Regions from separate parts of the Proteus sp. G2626 genome, predicted to be linked through region 2. Evidence: predicted binding sites of a transcription regulator. Region 2 holds the regulator's gene; the other holds the start of a gene.
What was found. Region 2 encodes LexA, which represses DNA repair genes until DNA is damaged. Its sites were predicted from a motif close to TNCTGTATGTACATACAGNA; they were not measured.

Region 1: sulA (SOS-induced cell division inhibitor SulA) is a predicted target of LexA. The motif match lies at 1,471-1,490, and genes of this name have one in related genera.

Annotation. Positions count from the first base shown of each region.
Region 1 is NZ_JAABNH010000029.1:326,975-330,406, forward strand. It holds gene ompA (porin OmpA) at 1-550, opposite strand, end outside; gene sulA (SOS-induced cell division inhibitor SulA) at 900-1,451, opposite strand; gene GWJ05_RS17700 (TfoX/Sxy family DNA transformation protein) at 1,681-2,289, shown strand; gene yccS (YccS family putative transporter) at 2,359-3,432, opposite strand, start outside.
Region 2 is NZ_JAABNH010000007.1:400,323-403,754, forward strand. It holds gene ssb1 (single-stranded DNA-binding protein SSB1) at 33-560, shown strand; gene zur (zinc uptake transcriptional repressor Zur) at 836-1,366, shown strand; gene lexA (transcriptional repressor LexA) at 1,476-2,087, opposite strand; gene GWJ05_RS04255 (diacylglycerol kinase) at 2,215-2,586, opposite strand; gene plsB (glycerol-3-phosphate 1-O-acyltransferase PlsB) at 2,717-3,432, shown strand, end outside.

The DNA.
Region 1 (3,432 bases), on a different contig from region 2:
CGATGTTGTTGATCCACTGATATTCAACACGGGTAGCGATGTTTGGAGTGATCGCGTACTCAGTACCTAATGCAAATACTGGAGAAACGCCAGTATCGTTATTAGAGAAACGTTCTTGTTTTGGAGATAATGAAGTCGCGTTTTTAGTTGCAGAAGAATCTGCACGCCATACCATACCACCTAAACGAGTATAAACGTCTAAGTCTTCCATTACTGGATAACTTAATTTAGTGGTTAATTGGATACCTTGTGCACGGAATGCACCATTGTCATATGAACCTTTATAAGTCATACGACCTAACCAATCATAACCCAGTTCAAAACCTAAGTATTGGTTGTACTGATAACCAGCAAATGCACCTGCACCTAATTGATCACGGTGAGTGTTACCATTACCGATAGAAGTACCATCAAAATGGTTGCTAGTACCTTGGTATTGAGACCAACCTAATTTACCACCGGTATACCAGGTATTGTCTTTTGGAGCTGCTTGCGCTGCAGTTGCGAAAGCTGCCACTGCCACTGCTAATGCGATAGCTGTCTTTTTCATTTTTACGCCTCGTTATCATCCAAGTTAGGCATTTGGCTTTAAGCCTTATTATTTGCCCTTGGTTAAATTATTGTTAGGAATCCAATACTTTCATCAAGTGATGATCCCAAAAAACGGGATTTAAAGCATAACCTTAACGACATAAAGTCTACAATGAACTTAAAAAGTTACAAGTAATCCTTTAAAATTCGACTTAAAATTTTAAAAAGATCTGCTTAATTCCACAATGGGGAAGATTCTGTATTTTTGTTAAATTCATTGTAACTATATGATTTAGGTTATAAATACTTTTCACTTATCTTAAATGATACAAGGGGGTCCTTAGTATTAGGAAAACTCTTAAATTTCACTAATGGTAGTGAATTGAATGAATTTTTACGGAATTCAAATGTCGTTTAGATGTATTAGTACTTTCTAAATGGATATTTGTATTCATTTGCTGCCTCATAATAAGGCCTAAGCTTTTACCTTTACTGGCAGCAGATTCTAATCTTTTCATCTCTTCTGGCGATATTTCTGGTAACCAACCGAGAACGACACTGTAATTACCACTCATTAATGCTTTTTCCATAAAATCAACTGTGTTTATCATATTTATATGATTTAATTGGATTATTTTATTAAGTGGTAATCCTGCATTTTTCAGCCAAGAGCGATTAAGTTTTTGTTGTGGGTTTAGCCACAATAACCAACGTGATTCATGGCTATACTGTTTCAATAATGGCAAGAGAATATGATTAATGACGAGAGGATTTTGGTAGAGAAGTTCACTTACCATGCCTTGTTTATTATCACTATCAGAAGTACCCCTTGCTGAAGGGATAGATAGAGGTAATACCTCATTAGAGATCTCTTGGAGAATGGTATTTTGTCTTGTCGGAGATGATGTTGAGATTTTCATGTTTACCTCTGCCTATATGTACTGTATGAATATACAGTATCTCTAAATTTCGCTTAAATCAAGCTCAATTTTTTGAAAGTTCCTCTCAAATTTTATGTAAATTCCTATTTTTGAGTCGCTAACTGTTGGCAATAAAAAGGAAATTCTTTATTGTCTTTTTCGTGATGTTTTATGCATGTTTTTGAATTCAAGGATAAATTTTTAATCTAAAGTTTGTATCGGAGTTTTAATGTCATTTTTACCTGAGCAACGGAAGGCTCATTTGCTATCGCGTATTGCGAAATATGGAGAGTTAACAATAAAGTCGCAATTTGGTGGTGTTAGCTTAATGATCGATAATGTTATGTTTGCTATTACGTCTGATAATGAGCTTTATCTAAAAGGAAGTGATTTTTTGGAAACGCTTTATAAAGCAACGAAAATGGAAGCCTATATTTATCTAAAAAAAGGAAAACCAATAACATTACGTTATTATCAAATTACGGATGCTTTATGGGAAAATCAGAAAAAATTAGATCAATATATTGATTTGTCATATCACTACAGTATTCAAGAGTATTTAGGCCAACGAAAAAAACCATGTCGAATAAAAGATTTACCTAATTTAGGCGTTATTTTAGAGAAAAGGCTAAGCCAAATTGGTGTTAATCAGGTCGAGGAGTTACGGCTTATTGGAGCTAAAGCGTGTTACTTAAAGTTAATGCGCAATCATAATTTAAAAAATAGTGAACTTTTACTTTCATTAGCTGGGGCAATAGTAGGGTGTCATCGTTCAGTGTTACCCAACCAGCTTAAAACAGAATTATTGGATTGGTATGACGAGTTATCTTTTCAATAAGATAAAATCAATAATAGTTATTTTCTCTAATATCATATGGAAATTAGAGAAAATAACGTTAATTACATATTAATGTTGTAGTTGAGGTGTGTTATTTACTTCGCCTTGTTCAATCATTTGAATACAGTTAATGATTTGTGGTAGTAAATCTAACAATAATCTAATTTGAGTTAGAACTAATTGAATTTGTCCATCATCAGCATTCGGTAGTGAATTGATCTGTTCAATTAATTTTAAATGAGATTGTTTAAATGCTTCGTCGTGTGGTGTTTTACGGCGTAAAGCAGAGTCGATATAACAAACTGTATCGTTAAGCAACGTAAGTACGGTTTCATCTTCGATTTTAGAACGATGAACACCCAGTGCTGAAATATAACTAAGTAAGGTATGATTCAAGCAGAGTAACTGGAAAGCGACCTCTTGGGATGCTTGATAACTTTTTGGCTCCGAGGACATATTTGAGATAAGTGATGCAAGTTCACCATCACTGCTATGAGCATTACGGCGAGCAATTCGATAACCTAAACTATTATCTTTTCCTTGGTAATACTGAATAAGAATAGCATCAAGATAGTAGCAGTTATTTGTCATTGTTTTTTGAATAACAACTGGAAGTTGACGAAATTTCCAATCAGGCCAAATAAAGCTCACAGCAAACCATGCTATAGCACAGCCTATTAAGGTATCAATAATACGAGGAAGAGCAACATCATAACCTTCACCGAGCAAATTGAAGCTTAATAAAACTAATAAGGTAATAAATAGCGTGGCATGCGCATATTGTATTGTTCGAAATGCAAAAAAGAGCGTACCAGTGATAACGATTAAGACGAGTTGTCCTTCAATTGAGGGAACAAAATACAAAATAGGGAAACCAATTAAAATACCAATAATGGTGCCACTTACGCGTAATGTTAAGCGCCTACGTGTGGCATTGTAGTTGGGTTGGCAAACAAATAAGCTGGTTAATAATATCCAATATCCCCTGTCTAATTGGAAAAATTGAATAATGGCATAACCAATACATAGCACCAGTGACATTCTTACTGCATGTCTAAAAAGTGCTGATTTAGGCGTAAGATGCTCTTTTATTCTTAATGCGATATCTCGCCATCCGGTTAAACCATCATCAGAAAGTTGCGT
Region 2 (3,432 bases):
TCAAAAAATTTACTTTCGCAGGAGTACCTCACATGGCGAGCAGAGGCGTAAACAAAGTTATTCTTATCGGTAATTTAGGGCAGGATCCGGAAATCCGTTATATGCCAAGTGGTGGTGCAGTTGCTAACCTAACACTGGCAACATCAGAAAGCTGGCGCGATAAACAAACCGGTGAAATGAAAGAAAAAACCGAGTGGCACCGTGTGGTAATTTTCGGAAAATTAGCGGAAATTGCAGGCGAATATCTGCGTAAAGGTTCACAAGTGTATATCGAAGGTCAATTACAAACACGTAAATGGCAAGATCAAAGCGGCCAAGACAGATATAGCACTGAAGTTGTCGTTAACATCGGCGGCACAATGCAGATGTTAGGTGGCCGTGGTGGTCAAGATAATGCACCTTCACAAGGTGGTCAAGGCGGTTGGGGTCAACCACAACAGCCACAAGCATCACAACAATTTAGCGGTGGCGCACAATCTCGCCCAGCACAACAACCCGCAGCAACGCCAGCGCCAAGCAATGAACCACCAATGGATTTTGATGACGATATTCCGTTCTAAGATTGCTTAATCTTAAAACCTTTAAAAAATTAACCCAGCTTAGGCTGGGTTTTTTGTTGCTTATCGTCACTACATATCATCCTCTAAAATAGCGTTACAAGATGAAAATTTTTCAATTCAGATACAAAACATCGTTGTTTCCATCAGCATCTTCTTTTAAAAGAAAATTAAGAGCCGAGGTTATTTTCACAAAACCCCACTTTACACAAAGGTTTGCTCTTGAAAAATATGATAGGATTTGGATCATTAACAACGTCTGAGAGCATCTGATCCCCATGAATGAAGAGAAATTGCTCGCTCAGGCAGAAAAGCTCTGCCAGAAACGAGGTGTTCGCCTGACTTCACAACGTCTGGCAGTATTGCGTCTGATAATGCAGCAACCTTCTGCTATCAGCGCATACGACTTATTGGATTTATTACGCCAAGTTGAACCACAAGCAAAGCCACCCACGGTATATCGCGGGCTAGAATTTTTACTTGAGCAAGGATTTATCCATAAAATAGAATCCACCAACAGTTATGTGCTTTGTCATCATTTTGATGATGTTGAACATACGTCAGTAATGCTAATTTGTGACCGTTGTTTATCTGTCACTGAAAAGAACAGCCATAAAATTGAAGATGCGATTTCATTACTGGCAAAAGAGAGTGGATTTCATCTGCGCCACAGCGTAATAGAAATTCATGGGTTATGTTCACAGTGCCATGAAGCACAAGAGTGTACACACCCTGAAGGTTGTCATCATGATCACAGTATGGATGATAATCTAAAGCAGAAAAAAACCGGCGACTATAAGCCTCGTTGATTGCATTACTGCTAGAAATTCTACAAATGAAAAATGCAGATGATTTTGTGGTTTTACCCATCATCTGCATCTTTATAAAATAAGTTGTGTTGACTTATTTTGGTACAAATTACAACCATTCACCGTTACGAATAACCCCTACTGCTAAACCTTCAACAGTAAAGTTTTGCTCGCGTAAATCGACGATAATAGGTGAAAATTCTGGATTTTCTGCATGAAGCTCAATTTTATTACCGCTTTTCTTAAAGCGTTTTACGGTCACTTCATCTTCAATACGTGCCACAATCACTTGCCCGTTATGAACATCTTGCGTTTTATGTACAGCAAGTAAATCGCCATCCATAATACCGATATCTTTCATCGACATACCATTAACGCGCAATAAAAAATCTGCGCTTGGTTTAAATAGCATTGGATCAACTTGATAATGGCTTTCAATATGTTCTTGCGCTAACAATGGTTCACCAGCAGCGACTCGCCCAATTAATGGCAATCCTTCTGGCTCTTCTTCCATTAGCAAACGGATACCTCTAGATGCACCAGAGATAATTTCTATCACACCTTTACGAGCAAGCGCCTTTAAGTGCTCTTCTGCCGCATTTGGTGAGCGAAACCCAAGTTGGGAAGCTATTTCAGCCCGTGTTGGTGGCATACCCGTTTGCGAAATGTGATCACGAACCAAATCGTAAACCTGCTGCTGCCTTGCAGTTAATGCTTTCATTCCGCCCCCTGTTTGTTTATACAGTCAGACTGTGAGTATATACAGGTATATGACGATTTGAAACCTTAAATGAATATAAAATACGCATCTTTGGATTATTCTTCGACAAAAATAGAATTTTTTAACTTTATGCGAAGAAATGTCCCCAAAGAATGGTTACCCAAATAAATAATCCCAATATAATAGCAATAAGAACGGCGGCAGAACCCATATCTTTTGCACGTCCTGATAATTCGTGGTATTCAGATCCAATTCGATCGACAACTGCTTCTATGGCACTATTTACCAGTTCCAAAATTACAACCAATACAACGGAACCAACGAGTAAAATGCGCTCTAGACCACTGACATCAATGAAAAATGAAAGGATAATTGCAACCAAGGTCACAATGACTTCTTGTCTAAAAGCGGCTTCATTTATCCAAGCAGCACGAATGCCTTTGCATGAATAGCCACCAGCTTTGATGATTCGGGTAAGACCTTTATTTTGATTAGTCATAATAAACTCTATCGAAAACAAACGATTATTTTGCCACTTTTCTCTATTAATATTGTCACAGCACCACAGATCTACGAAAGACTTTCTGTTATGCTTTCGAAGTATTGCTAATAAGAGGCTACAACTATTTATGTCAGCTTGGCGTAAACTATATTATAACACATTGAATTTACCACTAAAATTACTGGTAAAAAGTAAACGAGTTCCGACTGATCCTATCACTGAATTAGGGTTGGATTCGTCGCGATCTTTTCTTTATGTGCTGCCTTATCATTCAAAGGCAGACTTACTAACATTAAGACAGCAATGTTTATCTTTAGGATTACCTGATCCACTGAAACCCATTGAGATAAGTGGAACGAAGCTCCCTGCGTATGTCTTTATTGATGACGGCCCAAGAGTATTCCGTTACTACTCACCTGATCCTCGTAAAGATTCCGTGAAAACATTCCACGCTTATCTTGATGCACATCGTAATAATCCGCATCTTGATATCGAAATGTTGCCTGTTTCTGTAATGTTTGGTCGCTCGCCTGGCCGTGAAGGCCACAATGGCGTCCCGCATTTACGTGTGCTTAACGGTATCCAAAAATTTATCGCGATCCTTTGGCTGGGGCGTGACAGTTTTGTTCGTTTTTCACCCACTGTATCAATGCGTGAAATGGCGAACGAACACGGAACTGACACCAGTATAGCGCGAAAGCTTGCCCGCGTTGCGCGTATTCATTTTTCTCGCCAGCGTTTAGCGGCCGTTGGTCCGAAATTACCAGCACGCCAAGATCTCTTCAATAAATTGCTTTCATCAAAAGCCATTGAAAAAGCCATTGAAGATGAATCAAAAGCGAA